DNA from 4 places in the Yersinia hibernica genome. Region 3 is predicted to be linked to each of the others. Evidence: riboswitches for the same ligand, from Rfam matches in the RefSeq annotation. Region 3 holds a riboswitch; each other region holds the start of a gene.

Region 1 (7,842 bases), 1.1 Mb from region 3:
GCTCATCAAAACGTAATTCAACACTTTGTGGCGCCAAGCCCAAGTCATTGCGCCGGATTTCCCGTAACACACCATTTTGATATTCGTAGAAAGTCACGCGGGTGTTATCCCCAGAATAGGGGCTGTAGACACTCATCAGCACTTGTGGTTGCTGCTGTGCATTATCCTGACGCCACAAGCGAACCACGCCGCTATCTGCGATATAGCCGCTGGCACTGAATTGGGGAGGGCTGGAATGATTGCTACAGGCGCTGAGACCTAAGGCTAAACCGAGGGACATCAGCACCCGCCGCATAAACAAAAGGGGCTTTGCCACCCCCCTGTCTATTATTTTCACTGACACACTATTATTTAACAGAGTCTTTCAGTGCTTTACCAGAAACAAACGCTGGCACATTAGCTGCAGCAATTTTGATTTCTTTACCGGTTTGTGGGTTGCGGCCAGTGCGCTCATTACGATGGTTTACTTTGAAAGTACCGAAACCAACCAATTGTACTGGATCACCGTCTTTCAGAGATTCGGTAATTGCCGCCAGTGTGGACTCCAGAGCAGCTTTTGCTTGTGCTTTAGAAAGGTCCGCTTTGTCCGCAATTACGTCAATCAGTTGAGTCTTATTCATAAGTTATCCTTACAGTGTGTTTATCGTTTGCAAAGCATCAAGTGCGACGGATATGCCGATTGACAGCACTCTCCTGCATACACGCACCGATAGCCACTTTTTTTCGCCCCCCAAATGTAGAACAGACAGGGGGCAGATGTGAAGCCTTAAGACGTGACAAATCAGGCGTTAAATCACGTTTTCTTGCCTTATTGCGTTAAATTTATGCCAATGTTACTTACAGCCGCTTCCCGTAGGTCAGATCGTAACCCTTTAATCAGATCAAGGTCGCGCTCTTCGCAGTCTGCTAACAAGCGGAAAATCTCCCATTGGATATCCCACTCTTCTTCAATTGCGGGCAAGATTTTCAGCTCTTCATCGGTCATTTCTTTACCGGCTAATGTCATTTCTAACATCGCAACAGTGCGGATTGACGTCTCACTGATAGCAATGGCGTGTTCTAATGTTTCACCACTCAAACGCGAATGAATAGCTTCACTCAATGCAATACACGCATCAATAGCCGGATATACGCCGTAGATAGCATAGTCATCAGCGGAGGGAATTGCCTCTTCCAATTTCTCTAACTGGCTATCAAAATTGACCTTAGCGTCTTTGACCACCAATGTTTCCCAGATAAGATCCAGAATACGTCGGTAAACGGCCGGGTCACCGAACTCGGTCTCCAGACAAAATTGCTGATAGTTGGGATACATCCGCTCGCACAGGCAGGCCATGAAAGTCAGGTGTTGCCAACTCTCCAGCTTTTCGAGACGTAGATGAATCGGATTACGTATCATGATGAGTTCTCATTATTCATTATCTGCGCGGCAGTGTACCCGAAATTAAATCATATCCCTATGTTTGCCAAGAAAATCAGGATTTTTCCATATCCAACGCTGAAATTGCGGGCGGTTTGATGCGATAGCATCCGCCCAACGAGTGGGTTCCGGCAAGCGATAACCCGCCATACAGTGCTGAACCCACGCCAATGCACTGCCAACACTCACTCGGTGACCGGGTGAAATGAACAGCGGGTTACAACGCGCTTTACTGCGCCATACCCACCCAAGCTGTTCGTCCGCATCAACTAATGGCTGTAATGCGCCATTCTCGTGGCCTAATGGCTCAAAGTGCCCGCATAGGCGGCTTTTGGCAACACCAATGGTCGGGACATCAACCAGCAAGCCAAAATGGCTGGCAACCCCTAAACGGCGGGGATGTGCAATGCCCTGTCCATCGACAAAAACCAAATCAGGCCGCTGCTGTAGCTGCTGCCAGGCGGCTAATAATGCAGGATATTCACGAAAAGAAAGTAAACCGGGGATATACGGCAATGCAGTTGCGACTCGAGCAACCTGATACTCCACTAGCTCAAGCGAAGGGTAACGTAAGATAGCGATAGCAGCCCGGGTGACCTCCCCTTGCTGCTCAAAACCTACATCCGCCCCCGCAATAAAGCGCACGGAGCTGCTAGCAATATCATCTTGAAGACGCACTTCAGATGCCCGTTGCCGCTGTTCTGCCCGTAGCGCTTGCGTATCAATCATCAGTCTAGTTGCTCGCTAACTTATTGATGATACGGTTTGGATAAATGATGCACCGCATTAACAAAAGCCCCCGCATGCTCTGGTGGAACATCCTGATGAATGCCGTGGCCCAGATTAAAGACATGCCCCTCACCCTGACCGAAACTGGCCAGAATCGTGCCGACTTCCTGTTCAATCCGCGCCGGTGGTGCATAAAGGATGGAGGGGTCCATATTACCTTGCAGAGCAACTTTAGCGCCCACACGATGGCGTGCATCAGCAATATCCGTAGTCCAATCCAGCCCCAAAGCATCACAGCCGGTCGCCGCCATCGCCTCCAGCCATTGCCCACCACCTTTGGTGAACAAAGTCACTGGCACCCGCCGCCCGTCATTTTCACGGATCAGGCCGTCGACGATTTTATGCATGTAATTCAAGGAGAATTCGAGATAATCACGACCAGTCAGAACGCCGCCCCAAGTATCAAAGATCATCACGGATTGCGCACCCGCTTTAATTTGAGCATTGAGATACAAAATCACACTGTCGGCCAGTTTATCCAGCAACAGATGCAAAGTTTGTGGCTCGGCATACATCATTTTCTTCAGTTTAGTGAAGGCCTTGCTACTACCGCCCTCGACCATATAGGTCGCCAGTGTCCACGGGCTGCCGGAGAAACCGATTAATGGCACCGCTCCTGCCAATTCACGGCGAATGGTTCTTACCGCATTCATAACATAACCCAATTCTTGTTCAGGATCGGGAATCGGCAGTTTTTCAACATCAGCACGGCAGGTGATTGGCGAGTGGAAACGCGGGCCTTCGCCGGTTTCAAAGTAAAGCCCCAGCCCCATGGCATCAGGAATGGTCAGAATGTCGGAAAATAAAATCGCCGCATCCAGCGGATAACGACGCAGTGGCTGCATCGTCACTTCACAGGCCAGCTCTGCATTTTTGCACAGCGACATAAAATCCCCGGCAATAGCACGGGTGGCTTTATATTCTGGCAAATAGCGGCCGGCTTGGCGCATCATCCACACCGGCGTGACATCTACCGGCTGGCGCAATAACGCACGCAGATAACGATCGTTTTTCAACTCATTCATGACAAAGCTCCTTGATTATCTGCCCGCATTGTAGCATGCCCGATAATACTTTCCTGCGGGGGCTAAAGAGGGTTTTTAGCTATTGGCTGGCATCTTCCCGCTCTTCACGACATAAAACAACGGTATCTTCAATCAATCGGCGTGCCACGGTGCCTGGCGGCGGCAGCAAGGGTAATTGGTCATAGCGATACCAACCGGCATTTAGCAGCTCCTTAGGATCATGGCGCAGCTCACCGCTGGCATACTCCGCCATAAACGCCATCATCAGTGAATGCGGGAATGGCCACGGCTGCGATGTCACATAACGCAGGTTTTTAATGTGGATATTACTTTCTTCCAACACTTCACGGGACACCGCCTGCTCCAGTGTTTCGCCCACTTCGACAAACCCGGCCAATACGGTGTTAATGCCACCGCGATGACGAACATGCTGCGCCAATAAAATTTCATCGCCACGGCGAATGGCCACAATCACGCAAGGGGCAATTTGCGGATAATAACGTTCACGACAGTGATTACACAGGCAGGCCCATTCAGTGCGGCTGGCATGCATTTGATGGCCACAATAGCCACAATAGCGGTGAGATCGGTAAAACTCCGCTAATTGCACCCCACGCCCCGCTAATTGGAACAAGCCGCGATCGACATCCAGTAATTGTCGTACTGATCCCATGTCGGTGGACATCTGTTGGCGAATAAGCCAAACATCCTGCCCTTGCCATTCACCAATCTGTCTGGCGGTTGCGCCCTGTAATGACCAATTGGCGGCATGACCTTGCGGCAATTCCCCTTTTGGTAGCCATAATTTGTTTTCATGACTGACAATCCACCAGCCACTTTCTTTACCTGTAAGTTGTAGTTCCATATCGTTGTTGCACAACCTCGACTTCACTGGCAATCTAGAATCCGGCTTGTTACATTTTTGTAACCCATATTAATGTATTCTTACACATGGAGTCGCTCATGCTAAACCGACTGGAAAGCCTGACTCAACGCGTTGGCGGCAGTAATGAATTAATTGATCAATGGCTTCATGCACGTAAAGAACTGCTCGTTTCGTATTGCACAGTGATCGGTATTAAGCCGCAAAAAGAAAAGCATACCCCGCTTAATGAGAAAGCGCTGGAGAACTTTTGCTATAACCTGGTGGATTATCTCTCCTCCGGGCATTTTCATATCTACGATAGAATTATCAAACAGGTAGAAGGGGCGTCCAGCCCAAAAATGGCGCTGACGACCAAAGTGTATCCCGCGTTAAAAAATAACACTCAAACTATCATGGCATTTCATGATCGTTATACAAACATTGAGATAGACCAAGATAGCTGCACTGAGTTTCAACAGGCTTTATCCGATATCGGCGAAGCACTCGATGCCAGATTCAGGCTAGAAGATCAATTAATTCAATGGGCCGCCGAGTCATGGCAAGCCGCTCAGCCAGTGGGGCAAGCAGGCCAGGTCAAATAACCCACATCAGCACGGGCTTGTAGTTTTAATTCAACCTCGTATAGTAAGGGCTCTTGTCGGAGTGCCTAGCACCTGCTTTCTTAGGGAAGCAAACGCAGGCTGAGACCGTTAATTCGGGATCCGCGGAACCTGATCGGGTTAATACCCGCGAAGGGAACAAGAGTAATTTATCGCTACAGGCCCGTCCTCCCCTTACCGGTGGCGGCCGTTCACTGGCAAACATCGTTACTCCCGCCAAGCTCCAGACAAGCAATTTTCCCTATAAACCACACTGGTAGGAATTTGCTATGTCTAAAAATATTGCTCAAAACTCATCACCCGCGCGTCAAGTTACCCCACGAAAACAAGTGCGCGCCGAAGCACAACAATTTATCGACACCCTGCAAGGGGTGACTTTCCCCAACTCGCGACGTATTTATCTGCAAGGCTCGCGCCCCGATATTCAAGTTCCGATGCGCGAGATCCAGCTCAGCCCGACATTGATCGGCGGCAGCAAAGACACGCCGAGTTATGAAGATAACCAAGCAATTCCGGTTTATGACACCTCCGGCCCTTATGGCGACCCGAGCGCTAAACTGGATGTCCATGCCGGCTTACCCAAGTTGCGCACAAGTTGGATAGCCGACCGGCAGGATACCGAGGCGCTGACCAGCCTCAGCTCGGGCTTTACTCAGCAACGTTTGGCTGATGAGGGTTTGGATCATTTACGTTTTGAGCATTTGCCTCGCCCGCAAAAAGCCATTAATGGCAAATGCGTGACTCAATTGCATTACGCCAGAGCCGGTAAAGTGACGCCGGAGATGGAATTTATCGCCATTCGCGAAAATATGGGCCGTGAGCGGATTCGCGGTGAAGTCTTACGCCACCAGCATCCCGGGCAAGCCTTTGGTGCTAACTTGCCGGAAAACATCACGCCGGAGTTTGTTCGCCAAGAAGTGGCGGCTGGTCGGGCCATAATTCCCGCCAATATTAACCACCCTGAATCTGAGCCGATGATTATTGGTCGCAACTTTTTGGTGAAAGTGAACGCCAACATTGGTAACTCAGCGGTGACATCCTCCATTGAAGAAGAAGTGGAAAAGCTGGTGTGGTCTACCCGCTGGGGCGCAGATACCGTGATGGATTTGTCCACCGGCCGCTATATTCATGAAACTCGTGAATGGATTTTGCGTAACAGTCCGGTCCCTATCGGCACCGTGCCCATCTATCAGGCGCTGGAGAAAGTCAATGGCGTGGCGGAGAACCTGAGCTGGGAGATATCCCGCGATACCTTGTTAGAACAAGCCGAGCAAGGGGTTGATTACTTTACGATTCATGCGGGCGTGTTGCTGCGTTATGTGCCGATGACCGCCAAACGGCTCACCGGAATTGTCTCCCGTGGTGGGTCAATTATGGCGAAATGGTGCCTCTCCCATCATCAGGAAAACTTCCTCTACCAGCACTTTCGCGAGATTTGCCAAATTTGCGCCGCCTATGATGTTTCATTATCACTCGGTGATGGTCTGCGTCCTGGATCTATTCAGGATGCCAATGATGAAGCCCAATTTGCCGAGCTGCATACCCTCGGAGAATTGACCAAAATTGCCTGGGAGTATGACGTGCAGGTGATGATTGAAGGCCCGGGGCATGTGCCAATGCAGATGATTCGCCGCAACATGACCGAGGAGCTGGAGCATTGCCACGAAGCACCATTTTATACCTTAGGCCCATTGACCACAGATATTGCCCCCGGCTATGACCACTTCACCTCGGGTATTGGCGCCGCCATGATTGGCTGGTTTGGTTGCGCCATGCTGTGTTATGTCACCCCGAAAGAGCACCTTGGCCTACCCAACAAAGATGATGTAAAGCAAGGGCTTATCACTTATAAAATTGCTGCTCATGCGGCAGATCTGGCCAAGGGCCACCCCGGCGCACAGATCCGCGATAATGCCATGTCAAAAGCCCGCTTCGAATTCCGCTGGGAAGATCAGTTCAATTTGGCTCTTGATCCAGACACTGCGCGGGCTTATCACGATGAAACCCTGCCGCAAGAGTCCGGCAAAGTGGCGCATTTCTGCTCAATGTGTGGGCCGAAATTCTGCTCCATGAAGATTTCGCAGGAGGTGCGCGACTATGCGGCTAAGCAAGAATTGGCGGCAGCGCAAGAAACTGCGGCTCACCCCATTGAGATTTTACAATCCGGTATGGAGCAGATGTCAGCCGAGTTCCGCTCCCGTGGCAGTGAGCTATATCACCGCCCAGCCCATCTGACCACGGAGGCCAATAATGAACCCATCTGATAATGCTTCATTTTCTGCTGAACAAGGTTTCCCAATCACCAAGCAGCGCCTTGGGCTATATCCGGTTGTCGACTCATTGTTGTGGATAGAGCGGCTGCTGGCCGTGGGTGTGACCACCATTCAATTGCGCATTAAAGATTTAGCCGATGCACAAGTCGAACAAGATATTGCCGCCGCCATTGAACTGGGCAAACGTTATCAGGCGCGCTTATTTATCAATGATTATTGGCGGCTGGCCATTAAGCACGGCGCTTATGGTGTTCATCTGGGGCAGGAAGATCTGGAAGCCACTGATTTAGCTGCCATTCAGCGGGCCGGGTTGCGGCTCGGCGTCTCTACCCATGATGAGCATGAGCTGGCAATCGCCAAAGCAGTGCGGCCCTCTTATATTGCCATGGGGCATATATTCCCGACACAAACCAAGCAGATGCCGTCATCCCCCCAAGGGTTGGCAGTACTCAAGCAGATGGTCGATAACACCCCGGATTACCCCACCGTGGCTATCGGTGGCATCAGCATTGCGCGCGTCCCTGCGGTATTGGCCACCGGTGTCGGCAGTGTGGCGGTGGTCAGTGCCATAACTCAGGCTGATGATTGGCAGCAAGCCACCGCACAATTGCTGCACCTGATTGAGGGTAAGGAGCTGAGCGATGATAGACACGCCTGAACTGAGTGACAGTGAATTCTTGCGCTACAGCCGCCAATTGTTACTCGAAGATATTGGCCCAGCGGGTCAGTTGCAGCTAAAAAGTGCCAGTGTGCTGATGGTCGGACTCGGGGGGCTGGGTGCCCCGGCCGCGCTTTATCTGGCTGCCGCTGGCGTGGGCAAATTGTTATTGGCTGACGATGACTCGCTCGA
Region 2 (7,842 bases), 630 kb from region 3:
TACTTGAGCAGGAATCGTTATGAAACCAAAGCAGCGACAAGTCGCTATCCTGGAATATCTCCAGCAGCACGGTAAAACGGCAGTTGATCAACTTGCCGCCCATTTTTCGACCACCGGCACCACAATCCGCAAAGATTTGACGAGTCTTGAAAATGAAGGGGCGGTTATCCGTACCTACGGCGGAGTGGTATTAAATCGCGATGATGTAGAGCAACCCATTGATCGTAAAACTCATATTAATACCGAGAAGAAAAAACAAATCGCTAAAGCGGCAAGTCAACTGATTAAAGATGGCGATAGTCTGGTTTTTGATGCCGGCAGCACGGTACTGCAAATGGTGCCGCACCTGACCAAGTTCAACAATATTACGGTGATGACCAACAGCTTGCATATCGTCAATGAGTTGGTTGAGCTGGATAATGATCAGACAATCTTGATGCCCGGCGGCACTTACCGTAAGGGTTCAGCCTCTTTTCATGGCAGCCTGGCTGAATCTGCCTTTGATAACTTTAGCTTCGATAAGCTGTTTATCGGCGCAGATGGTGTTGATTTAAAGGCTGGTGTCACCACGTTTAACGAAGTTTATCACGTCAGTACCGCCATGTGTCGCGCCGCCAGCCGCATCATTCTGCTGGTCGACTCTTCCAAATTTGGCCGTAAAAGCCCCAATGTCGTTTGTCCGCTAAGTGCCGTCGATACCCTGATTACCGATAAAGGTATTAGTGACGAGTATTTGCAGGAATTACAGAAAATGGGCATTAACATCATTCTGGTAGATAAAGATGACTAATCCATTGCTGACCTATGCCCGTGAAACCTTAGAAATTGAGCTAACAGAAGCCCAGCGCTTGTTATCACGTTTGGATGATAATTTTGTGCAAGCTTGTGAATTATTGCTCGCCTGCACCGGCAAAGCGGTGGTTTCTGGTATGGGTAAATCCGGCCATATTGGTAAAAAGATTGCCGCTTCACTGGCCAGCACCGGGACGCCAGCCTTTTTTGTTCATCCCGCCGAAGCATTGCACGGCGATTTAGGCATGATTAGCCCACAAGATGTGCTGATTTTTATCTCATACTCAGGGCGGGCCAAAGAACTGGATTTGATTTTGCCATTGCTGGCAGACAGCCATATTCCAGTGATTGCCATCACCGGGGGTAAGGAGTCGCCATTAGCACTTGGGGCGGCGTGTGTACTGGATATCAGTGTGGAGCATGAAGCCTGCCCGATGGGGCTAGCGCCGACATCAAGTGCTGTCAACACCTTGATGATGGGTGATGCGCTGGCTATGGCATTAATGCGTCATCGTGGTTTCAATGCTGAAGACTTTGCTCGCTCGCACCCCGGTGGCAGCTTGGGCGCGCGGTTACTCAACCGAGTTCATCATTTAATGAGAACCGGTGACCGTTTGCCCATGGTGAATGAGTCAGACAGTGTCATGGAGGCCATGCTGGAACTGAGCCGCACCGGATTAGGGCTGGTAGCGGTGTGTGACGCAAACCAACGGGTCGTCGGGGTGTTCACTGATGGTGATTTACGCCGCTGGTTAGTCAAAGGCGGCACCCTGCAACAACCACTAGGGGGCGCGATAACTCGCCCAGGATACCGATTGCCAGAGCAATGGCGGGCGGGCGAAGCTTTGGAAGCACTGCATCAGCATCATATTAGTGCCGCGCCAGTGGTTAACCTTGATGGGAAGTTAGTGGGTGCTATCAACCTGCATGACTTGCATCAAGCAGGTATCGGCTAATATTCTCATCATCTCTCCCGTTGCAGGTAGGTTGCCATTTTCCTGCAACTGGAGCAAAGCATCAAAAATCAGTGCCAGTTAGGGTCTTGCTCTAATTGCTTTTTCAGCATGGCTTGAGCACTCTCACTTGGGCGGCCCAACCATTGATAAGTAGCAAATTTACTTGGATTATCAAGTGCCTCAGGTTTGTTGTCTACTGAAACTCGCATCCCCCACGCCTGCCAAACTTGCTTTTTATCCCGGCTGAAAGCAACCCACATAAAATGATTACTGCAATCATGGGGTTTACAAATCCGCCCCACTTTATATTGCTGCCCTTCCCAGTTTATTACCTCATACGGCGCGGATGTCCCGACACCTTTACGCGCCCATGCCGGCAAATTTTTCTGGCTCTTGACCATTTTTTGCCAGCTATTTTTATACACTGGCTGTTGTAAAAGGTCGGCGGCGGTAGGAAGAGGTTTAGTTTCGACCGGCTGAACCGGCGTCGGGCCTGATGAGGACGCGGCAATAATTGCCGCCGGCTGCGCGAAAGCCCAGGAACAGGCACTGAGTATCGCCGCAGCAACAAGACAATGGCGGGTTTTGTGACCTTTCATTATCGAAAATCCTTATTATCTGATTAATCTACTCGCCAGGCATTCAACTGGCCTCGGTGCAACAAATTTGCATGCGTGATATTAGTTTGCATGTCTATGACTCTTAACTGTAGAAAAAGTTGATCCATAGCACGAATTTTCATCCCAATTCTCGTTATAGCGCAATCTGTATGACAGCTTGATGTAAGATATAAACCAGACAATCTTGAATTGATAACTATACTCGACATAAATTAAGTTGTAGGACGGCGGTACACAAGTCAGCGGGCTGCGGTCAATAATGCGGTTTTTATGGGCAAGCAACAACAGCAGCCAAGTCACTTGCAGCTTGAAATATAACGAATACATTCCCGAAAGAAGGCCATGTTATGTTGACCCTTGAGTTACCTGAAGCCCCCGAGAAACTGTATTACTCCGCCGGGGATGCCCATCCACTAGACAAGCTCGAGAGTGATAAAATCGTCCAAATGGTGGTAGACCTGGATGTCGCCAACTCTGACAGTGAGCATTATGTGACGGGTTGGATGGGGCTAAATAGCGTAGTGATAATCCGGAACTATCAAAATAAACGCGGCACTGCCAACGGCTTTGTAGTGAACAAAGGGGATAGCTATCGGCTCAGCATTCAGTCGATTGAATTTCGTATCCCTAAAGTGGTGTTATGGATGAGTTTTCGCCGCAAACCCCGCACCATGGAGTTAATTACCTACGAAACACTGGGCGACCAACCAAGTGGCATGCAGCAATACCGTAATATCCTCGACGAGGAATTACGCCAACAACTGGACAGTGATTGGCGTGGTCTGAATGATTATTTGGGTGCGGCTTGTTGGCAAATTGAAAATAACGTCCCATTGTGGCAACAAGCGCAGCAAGAAATAACATTGGATGCCATCAACCAGCTCGCTGCGGCCCCAGTTTTCCGGGCCAAAAACTTACAATCTGATGAAAATTATGCTGGCTTCTGGGCGGGAGAATACTTTTTTGCCGTCAGGCAACCGACTGCAGATAACCCATTGCCAGCATTACAGATTTCCTGGCGGGAAGATGAAAAAAGCATCGGCAGCTATCAGTTCGACTGGATCAAAGATGAAGCAGATAATCCGAAACTGTTACTGTGTATTCGCCCGCGTAAAGGTGCTAAAAGTTACTTGCTTAACCGTTTTGATGCTGATCATTTGCAGCGTGCCATCGCGATGTTTGCGATGACACAGCGCTATTTACTGACGCAGTAATCGCGGTAACGCCAAGCACTCAGGGTTACCACCATTGATGGAAATGATGTACCGGCCCGACCCCCTGCCCCACCTCGAGGGTGTCTGCCTGCTCCAGCGCCCCTTGCAGATAATTTTTGGCCGCACTCACCGTGTCCGCCCAATTGGTGTGCCGCGGCCGCAAGGCGGCGAGGGCGGCCGATAAAGTGCACCCGGTGCCGTGGGTATGTCGGGTATCAACCCGGCGAGTGACAAAACGCTGTTCGCCCTGTGCGGTGAACAGCCAATCCGGGCTTTCCTCACCACTCAAATGCCCACCTTTCATCAATACCCCCTGACAACCTAATGCTAACAATGCCCGCCCCTGCTCACACATTTCATGCTCATTATGTGCAGGCTGACAATTGAGTAATGCTGCAGCCTCCGGCAAATTAGGGGTTATCAGGGCCACCTGGGGAATCAGTAAACGGCGCACCGCATCAACCGCCTCGGGTGCCAACAATGGATCACCACTTTTGGCAACCATCACGGTGTCTAGCACCACAAATGGAATCGGGTAACGGCGCAGTTGCGTGGTGACAACATCGACAATCTCAGCATTTGCCAACATGCCAATCTTGGCGCTATCGATACGCACATCACTCAGCACAGAATCCATTTGAGCAGCAACAAAATCCGGCTCGATAGAGTAAACCGACTGCACACCACGGGTATTTTGCGCTACCAAAGCGGTGATAACACTGGTGCCAAAGGCCTGTAGCGCAGAAAAGGTTTTTAAATCAGCTTGAATACCCGCCCCTCCGCTCGGGTCAGTTCCGGCGATGGTGAGTGCATTAATTCGCTTCATGAATAAGCCCCCGCAGATATATCAGCAGGTAAGCAGGCCAATAGTGTGGTGGGAATGGGCATAACTGAAGAAAAAACGGCAGGTTGAAGCAACATATTCCTCCTAACCGGCGGTCAAGAAGGCGGTACCCAGCGGTGCCGAGACTTCCCTACGCTGGCATAATCCAGATCAGGTAATACGGGTAATATCTCAGCCATCCCACAATTTGTGACAGGCACCCCGAGTCAGAATTGTTATTATCACGGGCTGATGGTAGAAGATCAATCACCTATTAGCTCATCCAATGATTAGTGCCACCGATTATTTATGTAACCAGATGATAAATATAAAAATCATCAAATTTCAAGAGAGTGAGCGGCCGCCTTACATTTGGCCGCAGGCGGGCCTCAAACACCACGAGAAATAGTCATAAATCCAAGTAAGGTATAATACTGATTTATAAAGCCCCTTATTTATTTCAATAAAATTCACATGCTATAGTGAAAATTAATTCAGCGAAAAGGATAATAAATATGACAGGATTCACGACTGCAATATCTTCAGACCGACCACCAATACTTCGATTAACTTGGCGTAACTCGCCTGAAACACTATTAAAAAATCATGCTATTCACGAATTAATATCTCACTATAATAATGGTAGTGAAAATAAAAAAGCCGAAATAGAGAAATCAGCAATAAATCATATAATTAACATTTGCAGCAACCTTAATTATGTTGCTAATGACAACATACAAAATAAATCAGTTAATACCGCCACTAAGCTGGTTGAGTTTTTTTCAGGTCAAAATGACATTCGCAATAAAATTGAGTTAGCAAAAGAAATAAAAACCATTCGTCAGCTTGATTTTTCAGTGCTAAACAAAGAGGACATCAATGGTCGCCTCCAAACTCTCAAGCGTTATATTGATGTTATCCTGCCAGAGGAGAAAACTCAGTCTAAATATCTTACTCAACCAGAGAATAAATGCGCAGAAGGAAAACCACTCACTGAAAATATGCAAACCACGGCTCCAATCCGCAAATCAATAGATAATACATTATCCTGCAGGGTCAAAACCCAAGGAGAATATATTTCATTACAACCAGATTCAGGTGAAAATAAAAATAATGAGAATATTATTGCTCGGTTTTTTCCCAATTTAATAGCTTCTTTATTTTATATAAACTCCCCGCACAGATAGATTAAAAATAAGGGAGCCTAAGCTCCCTACTACATACTTATAAATGATTGATAAATGACTCTCGCGCAATGTTTTCGCATCGCCATATTTTATATTTTGCACTGATTGGTCAAACTGTCACAAGGGCTGAAATAAGGCCATTCTTTGATCAAAACCACCTAATACCCGCCACGGCTGGAAAAATTCCAGCTAATAGTGAATAACGTACACCATACTTTAATTATGACGGTGAGTTACTCCCCCACTCGATCAATACTTCAACACGATTGAGAACATGTGCAGCTTGATACCAAATTTTGCTGTATTCAGATGAGCTATAAGTATGTAAAAATTCAACTAATAGCGCTTTTGTTTGTTCTAATACAGCACTGTCAACGGGCTTATCTTTATTTTTCTCCAGAAGAGTGTCCAGTGCTTCAATTTTTTGCAAGAAAGCAGTCAGTTCATCAGTCCATTCATCGCTATATAACCTATATACTATTCGTATCAGTAACCAAGGAATGTAATAACGACTGAGATGGGTATTCTGTACGTGATAATCAGTTGAAGACCAACTGGTATCTGCTCCTGTGCAATGAGTATCCTTGTTATCAATTATGTTTTTTAGTTCACACACCCTCTTTTCCATATCAAGGCTATAAGCCAGTGCCTGATTACTAGTCAATATTGCATCCTGAGGTTTTCGCTCATTAAAATTGATAGCTTTGCCAATGAGCACCCCTGGTTTTGGCCCAATCAATGTACCACGATAGGTTGTCCTTTGCGGTTTATCATTGGTAAAAAAGTGCAGAACTTTATTTTCATACCCATTAACTAAATAGCGATAACCTTGGTCTGCCATAAAATTCCATCGATGAGTATACATATTATAAGCGACACCGTTATCACAATGATATGTAATGGAGTTATCACTATAGCTACTGCGATCATAGGAGAAATAAACTGCCAAATGTTCTTCATCACTATTATTTAGCAATGAAAGGCAGGATGTCTCTGCTAATTTCCTATCTTGACTTAACTTATTGTAAGCAAGCAAATATTGGGTTTCAGCATTATAGTAAATATCCCACCTTTTTTTCCCTCCGGACTCTAGATAGACATTAATATCATCAATTTCATCCAGATGGTGCGAAATGATATTGTGATGACCAAGACCATCTAAAACCCCAAGTGTTTCTTTATATTGGAGAAATGGCCTTACGGCCAGTGAGTTCAATTTTTCAATATAATGTTCATCAAACCAAATAGTATCTATACTCGTTACTGGCTGATAATGCTCTAGTTTTCGATTAGGATATTGATTAATAGAACTATCTTGAGCATCTAAATAAATATAGAATCCGTCATCGTCCAATAACAAAGGAGTGCCGGTAGCTTGATTAACCAAGGTGAATTTTTCTTCTATCTTTTTAGGAAACCAACGTTGCCCAGGGTTGGAAAAATCACAATAAGAAAAAGCGACATCAGCACTCCGCCTATCTCTTCGCAAATCTGTTACATGCAAACAATAAAGATTGCGATCAAACCCTTGCCCAGAAAATGCCGACATAATCTGTCCTGCATGACTATAAAATATAGATGAGCTCTGTCCATCTATATCTCTCGGTTGGTTTTCTCGGGTTAAGATAATACTGTGCCCTCGGCTAATAAAATAATTATAGCCAACATATTTCTCTGGAAATAATTCCGAGTGATAATTAAAGTGAATGCGTTTATTATCAGGATACAATTTTTTCGGTAATACTCGATAAGAACTGATATCTGACATTAACCCATAGTTAATCAAATCAGCAGCATTAGTATCTTGATAAAGTGACTTTGATTTCCCGGTAAATGAAAAATCACTAAAAACATCAACTTGAATATTTAGCGGAACCTTAATAGAAGATATATTGTTATTCCACTGACTAAAAAGCCATTCATCTTCAGTATAAGATGGCACACAAAACTTCTTTGAATCACTTTTTTCCAAATAATTATCGCTAGAATAAAAACACGTATTATCATCATTAAAACGATCGGACATTACATTAAATGAGATGAAAACCAATACATAAAACATCTTACTTGATTTATTAATATCCATATATCACCTCTAAAACAAAGCAAAAAGGAATATGCTATTTTTACAAGCTGGTATGTAATGACTTACCTTTTCATACTCACATAGAGAGACTGGCGTGGATAGAAAAACCCTCAAATAATTAACTCATTTTTTGTCTACAATAAAATATAAAAACAAAATATAGT
Region 3 (7,842 bases):
GCAATAACCTGCTATCATTATCTCCTCACTGACCTCACTTCTTGAGTTAACACCATCCTGGCACTGCACCAATAGATTCGTGATACATTGCCTTTGGAAGGTAAACCGCAAAATCCGCTTTATTCTTATTCATTTTTGCTGAAAAAATAGCAGAGCAACACCATGTTATCCTAAGCTCAAATAATAACTCAGCGAAGTTATGTTAGTTTATATTACTTTAGAGTCTTCACTTTCTGCTGATTAAACAGATCTTGTCTAAGCATGCCCAGTAGGCTTTTAGGTACAGAAAAGCGGTAAGCAGGGGTGAGGCCACGGACGGGCCGAATAATGAGTGCAGCCAACACACCTGCAATTTGAAAAATGACGGGTATAAGGGAATTCACTATGACAGACTCCATCCCACCTGAGTCACGGGCAAGAGGAGAAAACGTTTTTTTTGCCAAACGAGCCTTGCGCACCATGGCTTTGCTCGTGGGGGCAACGATTATTATTGCTGCTGCCGGCATTATCTACATCGCGTCACAATTAAATGAGCAAGCGGTATCTCAAAGCCGCTTTCTGGTGGAAAAAGCATGGGAAATGCACCAAAAATCCATAAAAACCAGAATAAAAGATAATGCTTTTTGGGGGGATGCTTATGAACACCTGCATGTCACCGTAGACACTGACTGGGCTTTTGTCAGCCAAAATCTGGGGCCATCACTTTACACAAACTTTGGTTATGAAGGTGTTTTTGTTATTGATGGGCAAGGGAAAACTCGCTATTCCGTCATCAATGGGCAGTTGGTAAGTGCCCATCTGGATGAGTGGCTCGGCGAAGATATTACGCCGTTTATTGATTCCGTGCGTCATCAGGCAGAAAATCAGTATGCCGCCACGGAAATCATCAATGTTGCTGGGCTGCCGACCATCGTTGCTGCGGCCGCCTTAACCACCGGTAATGACCCTCAAGTTAAACCTGTTGCTGGCCCGCCATCAGTTCTGGTTTTTATCAATATATTAACCCAAGCTGAGTTAAATACCTTGGGGGAAAACTATGGTATTCAACAACTTCGCATTGCGCGGGATGCGAAAGATGCCGTTGCCACCCCGTCAGTACAATTATCGTCAAATGATAACCATGACGTAATACTGCACTGGAACCAGAGCATGCCGGGCGCACAGTTGCTCAACATTTTGCTCCCATTATTGGCGCTGGTTGCCCTGATTCTTGGGCTGAGTGGCTGGTTGGTGCTACGGCGAGCCTTGTCTGAGGCCCGTGCTGCCGATGATAACAAAGCCGCTTTGATTGCGAGCGAAGAGCGGTTTCGCCACGTGGCTGAAGCTGCCACCGATTGGCTATGGGAAACTGATGCCGACCTGCGCATCACCTATTTGTCCCAGCGATTTTTGACCATTACCGGGCTCAGTGTCGAGCGCTGGCTAGGCCGCAATCTTGACTCATTATTACATTGCGACGTTATCCCACTGCGATCCTGGCTGCAATATACGCATTTGACGGATTCCCGCAATGAACTGCAATGCACATATGTCTCGGCCAAAGGCGATAAACGTATTTGCCGAATTTATGCCAAACCCATTATCAAAAATGGCGATAATATCGGTTTTCGCGGCACCGCCTCTGATATCACCCGAGAGATAGAAGCCCAGGAGCGGATCCAGCATCTTTCGCTGCATGATACGCTAACGGGTTTACCCAACCGCCTGCGCATGAAAGAGTTTCTGGAAAATAAACTGCACAACTTAACGGCATCACCACATCCGTTGGTCATCCTCAATGTTGATTTGGATAAATTTAAGCCGGTTAATGACACTTTTGGCCATATTGCGGGTGATCAGGTGCTACATCAGGTCTCCGAGCGCCTGAGAAGCTGTTTGCGTGACCAAGATTTAGTCGCGCGCCAAGGCGGGGATGAATTCATTTTGATTATTACAGGGCTTTCTTCAACCAAAGAAATTGAACAGCTCTGCACACGTGTTATTACGCGAATTGAAAGTCCGTATGTCATTAATGAAAAAGATATTTTCATCAGTGCCAGCATTGGTATTGCACTGGCACCACAGGACTCAATGCAAGCTGAGGAGTTATTACGCTTTGCTGATATTGCTATGTATGAGGCCAAAAATAGCGGCAGCAGCCGTTGGAGTTTCTATTCCAGCGAAATGAATGACCGCTTAATGCAGCGCAGTGAATTAGAGCGTTTTTTAGGTCGTGCCGCAGATTTAGTGGTAATGGTTAATTGTCAGATACCATCCGATGATCTTATCGTGCATTTCTTCTGATTTTGAGAAGCAGATAGTCTTGCGGGCTAACCGTTTGAGATGGGTTCGCAAGTTCAGATTATGTCGCTCTATCCTCTGGGTGTATTTCTTGCTGATAACATGACTGGTTGAGGACAATAAAGTGCGGTATACCGGCCAGGCATCGGTCATGTAGAAGGCAATGCTAAACTGGCTCAGCAAAACCAGAAGACGCTTTAATGTCAAAGCATTTCGCGGGCCAAATACATGGGCGATAACGCGCTTTCGGATGCGGTCATAGGCATAAAACAGCCAGCGTTGATTGCCTTTACAGCGGACATATGACCACTGCTCATCGGCTTCACAGCAGATAACCACCTCTGCGCTAGGCTCTACGTTTTGCGCTACCTGGTGCGGCGTAAGTTTTTTAGATGACGCAGAACGGTATTGAGGCTTATCCGTAGAACCCGTGCTGTATCGCGGCATCCGGAGCCGTTCATCGCCATATCAACGATGGCCTGATGGGTTTCGGGTTTAGCTCCGTTGTAGCGATAGCTGAGCTGGAAGGTCTTCAGGCATTGGTTACAGCGATAGAGCTGCGCCCCTGAGCCGGAGTGGCCGTTTCGGATAACCCCATGAGTTTCAGAACAGCGAGGACAAACCACATCAATCTTTGCCATCAATCATCCAAAGGGTAAAGAGTACACCAACACTAAGTTTGCGTCACGACCGTTTTTTACGCCATGCGATTAAACATAATGAATTTAGCCTGTACTACCAACCGCGCTATCGCATTGAAGGAACGAAACTTACCGGTGCCGAAGCTCTAGTGCGCTGGAATCATCCGGTATTAGGGTTGCTGATGCCGGATCAATTTATTGCTCTGGCGGAAGAAACAGGGCTGATTACTGCCATTAGTGACTGGACGATGCTACAAGCCTGTCAGGATGCCGCAACATGGCCTGAATCACTGATTATTTCAGTCAATATTTCTGCTATTGAATTCCGGAACCAACGCCTGATTGAGCGTGTACGGCAAATTTTGCTGCTGACCGGGCTACCAAGTCATCGGCTGGAACTGGAAATCACCGAGCGGATAATGATTGAAGATGCGGATGGGGCATTTAAAACCATGACAGCATTGAAAGCCCTGGGAGTGCGTTTATCAATGGATGATTTTGGTACCGGATATTCATCACTCAATTATCTGCGCCGTTTCCCATTCGATGGGCTGAAGATTGATAAGAGCTTTATCGATGAGCTCACACAGTCCCATGAAGGGGAATCTATTGTTGAAGGCATTATTAATCTTGGACATGCTCTGTCTATGACAGTAACCGCCGAGGGTGTCGAAACGACGGAACAACTCAAGCATCTCCAACAGCTAATGTGTGATGAGGTTCAGGGCTACTTATTAGGTAAGCCAATGAAATTAAATGAGTTATTAAACCTCACCCACCAAACAGACTAGGTCGGATTAAATGTCAATAGGGGCCACTCAACCTCAATACCACGGGTTCAAAGAGGCTGAGTGGCCACCACAGGTTACGGGGTAGCTTGGCTTTTTGCCTTGAAATTAATGATGTCGTAGACCAAGGTATCCATCGTACTTTCCACTTCGTCCGCTGTAATCGGTGACCCGCTATTACTCACGTCCTTACCATAAGCCTTGCGCACCACAACAATGACTGGTTTACCGGTATTGGAGTCGATAACCTGTATCTCTAGATAGAGCGCCGTGCGTTGGCCACGATTACCTGTCGCCGCCATGGTTCCGGCAATCACCGCCGCTATTGGTATCATTTCATAGACTTCAATATCTTTATCTTCAGCAGAAACCGCGGTAATCGCCCCCCGCACAATCAAGGTATTACGTTTTTTTGGCGAGTTGACTAGCGGTAATTGCCGGCTAACCGCCTCTTTAAGTCTTTTATTCGCGTAAGCCAATACTTGATCTAACGTTTTCTGACTGACTCGCTGAGTAGGTGTTGATCTCGGGTAATAAACTAGCGGAGTATAATAAACACCAGTATATTGTTTGGCATTAAAATTAGGCGAAACCCATCGCAATATTTTCTGACCACTTGCGGATTCTGTCTCTTGTAATTTGCTGTAATCACTGAGGAAACCAGAGTATTGCGCACTGGTCGTCACTTTTGAGGCGCATCCTGCCACTAATATCCCGACGGCAAATAGCGCCGCTATCTTATAACTATTCAGAATGGCCATTATATTTTCCTATATGTTTATTAGGGGACTCAAAACAGGTATGTAGAAAAAGACCAAGAAGACAAAAAGATGAGAATGTTCTCCATTTAAATTTTAAACCATGGAAAAACATTTGCTGAATATAAATTAAAAGCCTCCGCAGAGGCTTATATTAGATTTAATCTGAGAATAAAACTGTGGTGAGAAGGAGATAAAATCAAGCAGAATTAATACGCCAAGGTGTCCAATTGATACAAGCCATCAAGGAATGCAGGAATAAAGCTCCCCGGCCCGGCAACGCGTTGAGATACCTGCCCGCCCACTTGCGACATAATCCGGCAAGCGGTGGCAACATGGTGTAGACGATCACCTTGCAGCGCACTGAACGCCGCCACCACCGCAGAGAGCGCACACCCGGTACCGACCACCCGAGTCATTAGCTTATCACCGCCAGTCACCGCAAAAACACGCTGACCATCAGTGATGTAATCAACTTCACCGGTTATTGCAACGACCGTCCGGGCCTGTGTTGCCAATTGACGAGCAGCAGGCAAAGCCGCCAGTGAAGTATCCACGCTATCAACCCCGCGCCCCATCGTTGCGATGCCACTCAATGCCATGATTTCCGACGCATTACCGCGTATTGCTACAGGCTTGAGCAGAAGTAATTCTTTAGCAAAATCAGTGCGATATGCCAGCCCACCGACAGCAACCGGGTCCAGCACCCAAGGAGTCCCCACCTGATTGGCGGCGCTGATTGCCGCCAACATGGATTCCGCTCGCGCCCGATGCAACGTACCAATATTGATAAGTAAACTGTTGGCCATGGCACTAAATTGCGCCGCCTCTTCAGGTTCAACCACCATCGCCGGAAAAGCCCCCAACGCCAGTAGCACATTGGCAGTAAATGACTGCACCACTTCATTCGTCAAGCAATGCACTAATGGGGGAGTGGCTCGAAATTGTTGCAGACTGGCGGCGGCCAGTGTGTCAGGGAATAGAACCGGTGTGACTGATGTGTCAGTGTGAATAGTCTTCATAATGCCCCCACCAGCGAACAAGAGGGGGTATCGGTGTTTAAGATACCTCGACTTCCCTCCGCTGGCATAATCCAGATCAGGTCATACGGGTATTATCTCAGCCCCCCTGTTACGAGGTGGCACCCCGAGTCAATGAACTTCATTTTTAACACAACCAGCCATACTCATCACCCAGAATTATTCTATTCTGCAAAGTTTTAGTGGCTGGCATTAGCATATTATTAGCTGCGCGCAGCGGCGATCAGCGCCTGCCCCAGCGCTAAGCCACCATCGCCGGCCGGCAAGCGCTGCGGCATCAATAATTTGAAGTCATGCAGTTGCTCGCTGAGTAATTCGCGCAGTAAGCGGTTATGTAACACACCGCCAGAAAATGCAATGGTATCAATATTATAACGCTGTGCCGCTTGGCGAGCCAATGTGGCGAAGCCCTGTGCCAGTGCGAAGTGGAAAGCATAAGCCCGCTCAGCCGGTGAGGCATCAAAAGCCAGCCATTGCTGCCAGAAAGTGGCTAAGTCCAATTGGTGAGCGCGCAGTGGCAAAGTGACGGGCGGAACTGTGCGAGGACTTTGCCATGCCAGCGCCTCCAACAAACAAGCGGCCTCGCCTTCCCAACTGATAGCCTGTGGCACAATATTCAGCGCCGCCGCCACCGCATCAAATAATCGTCCCGCAGATGAAGCCGGCGGTGCATTAATGCCACGCGCAATGGCCCGCACCAGCACTTCAGCTTGCGGCAAAGGGATTGCCGCGGCTTGCGGAAAATGTTGCCAATTCGGCACAAAGCGCTGCAATTGCGCCAATAAATTGCGCCATGGCTGGCGAGAAGCCAGATCCCCGCCGGGTAAGGCCACCGCAGGCAAACCGCCCACATATTCACAATTCTCATAATCTACCCGCAAACATTCGCCGCCCCATAAATGACCATCAGCACCATACCCCAGCCCATCCAGCGCCAAACCGATTACCGCCCCACCCTGGCGCGGCCAGCCATGTTCCGCCAAACAAGCGGCCAAATGCGCATGATGATGCAGTACTTCGATACAAGGAATATTCTGCTGTGCAGCCCACTCTTTACCGAGCCGGTGACTGACATAACCGGGGTGTGCATCCACCACCATCGCCTGTGGGGTGAAATGATAAATATCGCAAAATAGCGCTAATAATTGCTGCTGTTGCCGCGCAATATCACCATCGGTCAGATCCCCCAAGTGCTGACTCAGCACCGCATTGCTGTCACGCAGTAAGCAGAAAGTGTTTTTCATATCAGCCCCGAGGGCCAACATGGCCGGTTGCTGACTAAATCCCGGCGGCAGCTCGAAAGCATCCGGCACATAGCCCCGGGCGCGGCGCAACATTTCCGCCCCATATGGGGTAAAACGCACCAGCGAGTCATCGGCCCGCTGCACAATGTCCCGGTCGTGCAATAGCCAGTGGTCGGCAATCTCATTCAGCGCGCTTAAGGCCTGTTCATTACTCAGGGCCGGTGGCTTGCCGCTGCCATTGCCGGAGGTCATCACCAATGGGCGCGCGACCTGTTGCAGCAGCAAATGTTGTAGCGGATTGGCGGGCAGCATGATGCCGATTTCCGCTAACGTTGGGGCAATGGCGGCGCTGAGTGGGCTGTTTGGTTGCTTAGCGGCTAAAACAATGGGGGCCGCCGGGCTGCGTAATAAGCGCAATAAAGATTTATTATCAGCATCTTGCACACAATTTTTCAGCCAGTTCGTATTGGGTAACATCACCGCCAGCGGCTTGGTGGGCCGCTGTTTACGTGCGCGTAAACGGGCCACCGCCGCGGAATTGGTCGCATCGGCGGCCAGATGAAAACCGCCCAATCCTTTGACGGCCACAATGTCACCCGCCAACAGCGCAACAGCGGCTTGCTCCAGCGCAGAGAAGCCATGGGCCACGGCCTGCCCGTCCGCTCCGGTTAGCCACAGTCGCGGGCCACAATCCGCACAAGCATTGGGCTGAGCATGGAAACGGCGGTCTGCGGGGTGGTCATATTCGGCCTGACACGCCGCACACAATGGGAACTTGCCCATGGCGGTATAGGGCCGGTCGTAAGGCATGCGGTGGATAATAGTAAAACGCGGGCCACAATGGGTGCAGTTGATAAACGGGTAGTGGTAGCGGCGATTGGCCGGGTCATTCATTTCACTCAAACACACATCACAAGTTGCGGCATCTGGCACAATTTGAGTATCCATCTGCCCAGCCCCGCTGTGATGAATCACGAAATCCTGCGGGGGTTGTTCCCAGTGATAGGGTGCGCTGATGAGGCTATCAATGCGCGCCAATGGTGGGCAATCTTGCGGCAATGCCTGCAAAAAATCGCTCACTGCGGGTGATT
Region 4 (7,842 bases), 1.5 Mb from region 3:
GGCGCGGCACGTAATTGACTCGCCTGATTACCAATAATCAGCTCATCATTTTTAATCCAAATAGTACGCAACTGTAAGTGATGGGCCAGCGCCAGCGCACGTCTCACCGGCAGCGGTTTATCCTGATGCTGTTGATAAACCTCAGTATAATTCTGCGCTCGCTCGGTGCAAACTGGCGGTTTTACAATATGAATCAGCGCATTTTTATGCTGTTTTGTCCGTTCGCTTAAGGTTACCAAATCGAGAGTCGTCATTGCGTCATCCTCTTAAAATTGCGGTAAGGCCCTTATCACGGGCATAGCTTTCCGCGAAGACCAGCAGGGAAGGTGCATCCAAGGGGCTACGGGCGGCCAGATACTCTTCACCCAGCAGGGCATATTTGTTGATACCCAGAGTGTGATAAGGCAAAAAGTGGATTTCTTTCACCCCAATTTCATCAGCAGCAAAATCAACAATCCCTTGTACCGAGCGGCGGTCAGCATTGAAATCTGGGATTAAGGGCACTCGCACCGTAATGCGGGTGCCCGCCGCCGCTAATTGGCGAAAATTATCCATCACCCGCTTGGCCGAACCGCCAGTCCACTGCTGAAAACGGTGCTCATCGGTGTGTTTCAGATCCGCCAACATCAAATCAAGCCACGGCAAAGAGGGGGCAATATAGCGCCATGGCGTATGCAAACAGGATTCCACTGCGGTATGGATGCCTTGCTGATGGCAACGTTGTAATAATTCAGCAGTAACATCCGGCTGCATAAAAGGTTCGCCACCAGATAATGTCACCCCGCCGCCACTGCGCCGGTAAAAGGGCAAGTCGCGCAGTAAGGTCGCCAGAGTGGCGTCAATATCAATTGGGCTGCCACACACTGTTAATGCCGCACTGGGGCAGCGCGTGCTTAGCGCCTGAACATCGCCGTCAGTCAAGCGCTGACGATGAATAACAATTTTATTATCAATATGTTGGATTGCTTGCGGGCAAGTCTGATGACACAAATCACAACCTGATAAACACAGGCGCGGGTCAAATAGCACCTCTGGATGGCGCGAGCGACTTTCTGGATTTTGGCACCAGCGGCAGCTCAACGAGCACCCCTTGAGAAATACCACACTGCGAATACCGGGGCCGTCATGAGTGGAATAACGTTGTAAGTTGAAAATCATCTTATTCCTCCCCTGGGGTGTGATCTCGCCGCTATTGCCGCAATAACCTGCTGTTATTGATGACCAGTATCTGCGTAATATAGGGAAAGAAAAATTGATGAAATTTGCTGAGGAGTTCCTCTTTTATGTCGGCCTCGCGCTTGCAACAACAGTTTATTCGCCTCTGGCAACGTTTTAACGGTTCCCCCACAGAAACCACGCTACAGGAGCTCGCCGACGTGCTCTGCTGCTCGCGCCGCCATGTGCGCTCGTTACTGGGCAGTATGCAGCAAGAGGGCTGGCTCAACTGGCAAGCCGAAGCGGGCAGAGGTAAGCGCTCACAACTGACCTTCCTCTATTCCGGGCTGGCACTGCAACAACAGCGGGCCGAAGAGTTACTCGAGCAAGATAATATTGACCAATTGGTGCAGTTAGTCGGGGATAAAAAAACCGTGCGCCAAATGCTGCTATCCCAGCTGGGGCGCAGCTTCCGCCAAGGAAAACACATTCTGCGGGTGCTCTATTATCGCCCACTGCAAAACCTGTTACCCGGCACCGCACTGCGCCGCTCAGAAACCCATATGGTGCGGCAAATTTTTAACGGCCTAACACGAATAAATGAGGAAAATGGGGAACTGGAAGCGGATTTATCTCATCACTGGCAGGCCATCAGTCCCTTGCATTGGCGCTTTTATTTGCGCCCGGCCATTCATTTTCACCATGGCCGTGAGTTGGATATGCATGATGTGATTGGTAGCCTGACCCGATTAATCCCCCAACCTCTCTTTGCACATATTACGGCGGTGCGCTCCCCCACGCCGTATGTGATTGATGTGCATCTCAGTACCCCAGATAGCTGGCTGCCGTGGTTATTGGGCAGTGTGCACGCCATGATCTTGCCGCAAGAGTGGGAAAATCAACCGGACTTCCGGCGACATCCTATTGGCACTGGCCCTTATTCGGTGATTCGTAATCACCACAGCCAATTGAAAATTCAGGCGTTTGACAACTATTTTGGTTTCCGCGCATTGGTTGATGAAGTCAATATCTGGGTCTTACCGGAGCTATCTGAGGAGCTGGTTTACTCTGGAGTGCAATTGCAGGCGGACGATACCAGTAAAAATGAGCTGGAAAGCCGCTTGGAAGAAGGATGCTACTTTTTGTTATTCGACCAGCGCTCTCCCCAGACTTGCCCTCCCGAGACCCGCCGTTGGCTGTGTGAACTGATAACCCCGGTCGCCCTGCTCAGTCACGCCGATCCTTTTTATCAGCACTACTGGTCGCCCGCCTACGGCATGTTGCCGCGCTGGCACCACAACCGGCTCACCGCATTGGAAGCGAAACCCGAAGGTTTGACCGAGCTGACGCTGACTTTTTACAGTGATCATTCCGAATTTGATGCTATCAGCCAAACACTGACCCAGTTGCTGGCCGCCCAAGGCGTAACATTGAAAATACAAATAGTGGATTACACTCAATGGTATCAGGGGGATGCGCAGAGTGATATTTGGCTTGGCAGCGCCAACTTCTACTTGCCGCTGGAGTTTTCCCTCTTCGCCACCTTGTATGAACTGCCGCTACTGCAATATTGCCTGGACGAGGAACTACACCAAGATGTTGAATTATGGCGTAATAATGCTCTTCCCATGGCGGAATGGAGCCAACGATTGGTCAGCCAGAATCAATTCCATCCGCTGTTCCATCACTGGCTAGAATTATATGGCCAGCACAGTATGCGCGGGGTGCGCATGAACACATTAGGATGGTTTGACTTCAAATCCGCCTGGTTTACACCGCCAGAGGGATAAAGCGGCTTTCACCCGTCCAGATTAATCTCTACAATAGCGCCGTCTCAACGGGGTGCTAAAGGGGGTTTTTCCCCATTTGGCTGAGAGTAAACCCGTCGAACCTGATCCGGTTAACACCGGCGAAGGGATTTGAGAAAGAGAACATCGCCCCCACGCGGCTGATGTTAGCTACCGCCTCAGATACCTTTGCCACCTTTATTCCTAAGGAGTGCAAAGTGTTTAAATGTATGATTCCCTGTTTGTTTTTACTCTCTGCGGCGGCAGTTGCTGCGGATAAACCGACATTGACGGTGTATACCTATGACTCCTTTGCCGCCGACTGGGGCCCTGGGCCGGCGATAAAAAAAGCCTTTGAAGCAGAGTGTGATTGCCAACTGAAATTTGTCGCGCTGGAAGACGGGGTTTCGCTGCTAAACCGCCTGCGGATGGAGGGCAAAAATAGTCAGGCCGATGTGATTTTAGGTTTGGATAACAATCTGGTTCAAGCCGCAGAGCAAACCGGGTTATTTGCGCCAAATCAGGTAGATACCAGCCAGCTGACTTTGCCGGAAAAGTGGCAGAATAAAACTTTCGTCCCCTATGATTATGGCTATTTTGCTTTTGTATATGACAAAAACAAATTGCAAAACCCGCCCAAAAGCCTGCAAGAATTGGTCGACAGCAGCGCGCCGTGGAAAATCATTTATCAAGACCCGCGCACCAGCACCCCAGGCCTCGGTTTAATGCTGTGGATGCAAAAAGTGTATGGCGATAAAGCCCCGCAAGCATGGCAGCAACTGGCGAAAAAAACGGTCACCGTGACCAAAGGCTGGAGCGAAGCTTATGGTCTGTTCCTCAAAGGTGAGGGGGACTTAGTGCTCAGCTACACCACCTCCCCGGCTTATCATCTGATTGAAGAAAAGAAAGCTAACTATGCCGCGGCTGATTTTAGCGAAGGCCACTATTTACAAGTGGAAGTGGCTGGCATGGTCGCGTCGAGCAAACAACCAGAGCTGGCACAGCGCTTTATGCAGTTTATCGTCACCCCGGCATTTCAAAATCATATCCCGACCGGTAACTGGATGTATCCGGTGATAAAAATGGATTTACCGGCCGGATTTGACACCCTGACAGTGCCGCAAAAAGCATTGCAATTTGATGCAAAAGACGTGGCTGATAATCGTGGCAAATGGGTTCAAGCATGGCAATCCGCCGTCAGCCGCTGATCCCCGCCTGGCTGTGGCCGGGGCTACTGGCCGCCTTGCTGATAGTCGGTGTCGCGCTGCTGGCGTTCGGCGCTATCTGGCGTCACGCCCCTGCGGCAGACTGGCAAAGCATCTGGCATGATAGCTATTTGTGGCATGTGATTCGTTTCACTTTCTGGCAAGCATTTCTCTCTGCACTGCTGTCGGTCACCCCGGCGATTTTTCTGGCCCGGGCCTTATATCGCCGCCGCTTCCCCGGCCGCCAACTGATGCTGCGCTTATGCGCGATGACGTTGGTGCTGCCAGTGCTGGTCGCCATCTTTGGCATTTTGACCGTTTATGGCCGCCAAGGGTGGCTGGCGGGGTTATTTGGCTGGCTGGGGCTGGAATACCGCTTCTCACCTTATGGTTTGCCCGGGATTTTACTGGCGCATATCTTCTTTAATATGCCACTGGCGACCCGCCTACTCTTGCAGTCATTGGAAAACATTGCCGTGGAACAGCGCCAATTAGCCGCACAGTTGGGCATGAATGGCTGGCAGCATTTCCGGCTCGTCGAGTGGCCCTATTTACGCCGCCAGATTCTGCCCACCGCTGCACTGATTTTTATGCTGTGTTTCGCCAGCTTCGCCACCGTGCTCTCTTTAGGCGGCGGGCCGCAAGCTACCACAATCGAGCTGGCTATCTATCAAGCGCTCAGTTATGACTACGATTTAGGGCGCGCGGCATTACTGGCACTGATTCAACTGAGTTGCTGCCTCGGCTTGGTGGTGCTGAGCCAACGGCTAAACTCGGTGTTGGCGGTGGGCAATACCCATGGGCAAAGTTGGCGCAACCCGCAAGACAGTTATGGCGCGCGCCTTGGCGACACACTGTTAATTGGCGCGGCATTATTATTGATGGTGCCGCCATTGCTGGCCGTCGTGATTGATGGCAGCAATAAAACCATGCTGACAGTGTTGCAGCAACCGGCACTGTGGCAAGCTTTCTTCACCTCTCTGGTCATCGCCATTGGGGCCGGATTATTATGTATTACCCTGACCATGATGCTGTTGTGGAGCAGCCGTGAATTGAAACTGCGCCAGCACGCAGCTTACGGGCAAGCATTGGAAGTCAGCGGGATGGTGATTCTGGCGATGCCGGGCATTGTGTTGGCGACCGGCTTTTTCTTATTGCTTAATGACACCCTGGGTTTGCCACAATCCCCTTACGCGCTGGTGATGTTGACCAATGCGCTGATGGCCGTGCCCTATGCTTTAAAAGTGCTGGATAATCCGATGCGGGACCTTGCCTGGCGCTACACACCGCTGTGCTTATCACTGGATATTCGCGGCTGGCACCGTTTGCGCCATATTGAGCTAAGTGCGCTGAAACGCCCGCTGGCTCAAGCACTGGCCTTCGCCAGTGTGCTTTCTATCGGGGATTTCGGCGTGGTGGCATTATTTGGCAACGAGCATTTTCGCACCTTGCCATTTTATCTTTATCAGCAGATAGGATCTTATCGCAGCCAGGATGGTGCGGTCACCGCTTTGCTGTTGCTGCTGCTGTGTTTCCTGCTATTTACTTTGATTGAAAAACTGCCGAGCCGCCATGCTAAAGCTTGAGAAAATCACCTATTTATATGACCACTTACCGATGCGTTTTGATTTGCGCATTCAACCCGGTGAGCGGGTGGCCATTCTTGGCCCCAGTGGGGCGGGTAAAAGCACGCTGCTGAGTTTAATTGCCGGGTTTTTAGCCCCCGCCAGCGGCCGTATGTTGCTGAATAATCAAGACCATACTATGACGCCACCCGCGCAACGGCCAGTGTCGATGCTATTTCAGGAAAATAATCTGTTCGCCCATTTGACTGTTGAGCAAAACATTGGCTTGGGGTTGCATCCGGGGCTAAAGCTCAATCACGAGCAAAAATTACGCTTGCGCCACATTGCTCAACAAGTGGGATTGGAACAGTGCCTCGAGCGGCTACCGGCGCAACTTTCTGGCGGCCAGCGCCAGCGGACAGCACTGGCACGCTGCTTGGTGCGCAGCCAGCCCATCCTGCTGCTGGATGAGCCATTTTCCGCGCTCGATCCGGCCCTGCGCAATGAAATGCTGCAATTGGTAGAGAATGTCTGCGAAAATCGGCAATTGACCCTGTTGATGGTATCGCACAATCTGGATGATGCCGCCCGCATTGCCGAGCGCACCTTATTAATTGTCGATGGCCGTATTTACTATGATGGCCCCACCCAAGCATTGGTCAACGGCAGTGCGCCAGAAGCCAGTGTGCTGGGCATTATCACCCGCTCGTAACCGATTATGTTGCCAATACTTTCCACAACAGATGACGGTAAAGTGGCATGATTGGCTGCATATGGAGCCAGGTAAAACTGGCAATCGCCACCATAATGGCAAGCAGCGTCACCCAGCGCAAACGGGCCAAAGGCAACCATTGACTCAGGCGGTCCGGGCTGCGTTTGCCAAAACGCCACCAGCGCCATGATAACCACAATGCCAACCAAATCAGCATCACCACCGCAAATAGCAGCCATTTAAACATATAACTGTTGGCGCTCTGTGGGATATCAATGGCAACGCCGGCCAGTATGCCGGGGAAGAAATAGACCGGCGGCCATGTCAGGCAGCCAATCACATTCGGTAAGGCGAATTTCACTGGCGGTAAATTTAGCATCCCCGCGACCATTGGAACAATCGGCCGGGCCGGGCCAATAAAGCGCCCCAGCAACACCGTCGCCATACTGTGGTTATGCAAGGCGTGCTCGGTTTTATCCAACAGTGATTTATGTTTTTTCAGGAAAGACCAACGATGCAGCGGCGCTTTAAAACGGCGACCGATAAAATACGAGACCCAGTCCCCAACCAAACAACCCACTGTTGCGGCAGCCCAAGCAGAATAAAAGCCCACTTCGCCGCTGCCAATCAACGCGCCCACAGTGGTCATCATGACCGTGCCGGGCAGTAACATGCCGACCAGTGCCAAAGACTCGAAAAAAGTGACTAACATGACGACAAATAGCGTGAAAGCCAGAGATTGCGTCAGTAAATGTAATAAATAGGCTTCCATAAATTTGTCCGTTGGTTAATACCCAAAATTCAGGCGCGGGGGATTGTCCAGCCCATCAAGAAATGAGTCAATCAGCGAATTGTATGAATTAATAGTAAATCATCATTGAAATAGACAATTACTGTATAAATAACCATGCTAAGGTAGCATGAGTTTTCCGACATTATTTCTTAATTATAGGACAGTCGCGTGGCACAACCCCGTCAGGGCTTCCTGCTCACCCGCCACTGGCGAGACACGCAAGCAGGCACCGAAGTTGAATTCTGGTTAGCCACCGATGAAGGGCCGCAGCACATCAGGCTGCCGCCGCAACCTTCGGTGGCATTTATCCCGGCCGAACAGCGCCAACGGGCTGAAACCGTGCTGCGTAATGAACGCCGCTGGCAACTGCGCCCTCTTGAGTTGTCCGATTTCCACCAACGCCCGGTATTGGGCCTGTATTGCAGCCAACATCGCCAATTAATTCGCCTGGAAAAACTGCTCAGAGAAAGCGGTGTGAATGTCTATGAAGGCGATATTCGTCCGCCGGAGCGATTTCTCATGGAGCGCTTCATTACCGCGCCGGTTTGGTTTAGTGGCGAAGAAAATGGCAACGGCCCATTGCTCAATACGCAAATGAAACCGGCAGATGACTATCGCCCGCAAC

The links. Region 3 has a riboswitch for thiamine pyrophosphate ahead of thiM (hydroxyethylthiazole kinase). Riboswitches for the same ligand answer to the same signal wherever they lie in the genome.
Positions count from the first base shown of each region.
Region 1: another riboswitch for thiamine pyrophosphate. It lies ahead of thiC (phosphomethylpyrimidine synthase ThiC); the one in region 3 lies ahead of thiM (hydroxyethylthiazole kinase).
Region 2: another riboswitch for thiamine pyrophosphate. It lies ahead of thiD (bifunctional hydroxymethylpyrimidine kinase/phosphomethylpyrimidine kinase); the one in region 3 lies ahead of thiM (hydroxyethylthiazole kinase).
Region 4: another riboswitch for thiamine pyrophosphate. It lies ahead of thiB (thiamine ABC transporter substrate binding subunit); the one in region 3 lies ahead of thiM (hydroxyethylthiazole kinase).

Region 1 is NZ_CP032487.1:335,559-343,400, reverse strand. Features, by position in the region: gene D5F51_RS01620 (DUF1481 domain-containing protein) at 1-295, opposite strand, end outside; gene hupA (nucleoid-associated protein HU-alpha) at 348-620, opposite strand; gene D5F51_RS01610 (YjaG family protein) at 809-1,399, opposite strand; gene nfi (deoxyribonuclease V) at 1,445-2,149, opposite strand; gene hemE (uroporphyrinogen decarboxylase) at 2,170-3,234, opposite strand; gene nudC (NAD(+) diphosphatase) at 3,314-4,099, opposite strand; gene rsd (sigma D regulator) at 4,198-4,701, shown strand; TPP riboswitch at 4,749-4,874, shown strand; gene thiC (phosphomethylpyrimidine synthase ThiC) at 4,989-6,983, shown strand; gene thiE (thiamine phosphate synthase) at 6,970-7,650, shown strand; gene D5F51_RS01575 (HesA/MoeB/ThiF family protein) at 7,634-7,842, shown strand, end outside.
Region 2 is NZ_CP032487.1:3,389,207-3,397,048, forward strand. Features, by position in the region: gene srlR (glucitol operon DNA-binding transcriptional repressor SrlR) at 20-790, shown strand; gene gutQ (arabinose-5-phosphate isomerase GutQ) at 783-1,748, shown strand; gene D5F51_RS15970 (inhibitor of vertebrate lysozyme family protein) at 1,817-2,347, opposite strand; gene D5F51_RS15975 (hypothetical protein) at 2,716-3,582, shown strand; gene thiD (bifunctional hydroxymethylpyrimidine kinase/phosphomethylpyrimidine kinase) at 3,608-4,408, opposite strand; TPP riboswitch at 4,537-4,640, opposite strand; gene D5F51_RS15985 (hypothetical protein) at 4,921-5,592, shown strand; gene D5F51_RS15990 (hypothetical protein) at 5,813-7,678, opposite strand.
Region 3 is NZ_CP032487.1:4,016,282-4,024,123, forward strand. Features, by position in the region: partial or broken gene D5F51_RS18915 (sensor domain-containing diguanylate cyclase) at 385-2,217, shown strand; one part of gene D5F51_RS18920 (IS1 family transposase) at 2,224-2,663, opposite strand; one part of gene D5F51_RS18920 (IS1 family transposase) at 2,663-2,921, opposite strand; partial or broken gene D5F51_RS18925 (putative bifunctional diguanylate cyclase/phosphodiesterase) at 2,969-3,712, shown strand; gene D5F51_RS18930 (DUF3313 domain-containing protein) at 3,787-4,470, opposite strand; gene thiM (hydroxyethylthiazole kinase) at 4,677-5,489, opposite strand; TPP riboswitch at 5,526-5,626, opposite strand; gene hypF (carbamoyltransferase HypF) at 5,711-7,842, opposite strand, start outside.
Region 4 is NZ_CP032487.1:787,371-795,212, reverse strand. Features, by position in the region: gene D5F51_RS03810 (formate C-acetyltransferase/glycerol dehydratase family glycyl radical enzyme) at 1-254, opposite strand, end outside; gene D5F51_RS03805 (glycyl-radical enzyme activating protein) at 259-1,158, opposite strand; gene sgrR (HTH-type transcriptional regulator SgrR) at 1,284-2,945, shown strand; TPP riboswitch at 2,984-3,091, shown strand; gene thiB (thiamine ABC transporter substrate binding subunit) at 3,161-4,150, shown strand; gene thiP (thiamine/thiamine pyrophosphate ABC transporter permease ThiP) at 4,126-5,733, shown strand; gene thiQ (thiamine ABC transporter ATP-binding protein ThiQ) at 5,720-6,424, shown strand; gene D5F51_RS03780 (DedA family protein) at 6,429-7,196, opposite strand; gene D5F51_RS03775 (DNA polymerase II) at 7,386-7,842, shown strand, end outside.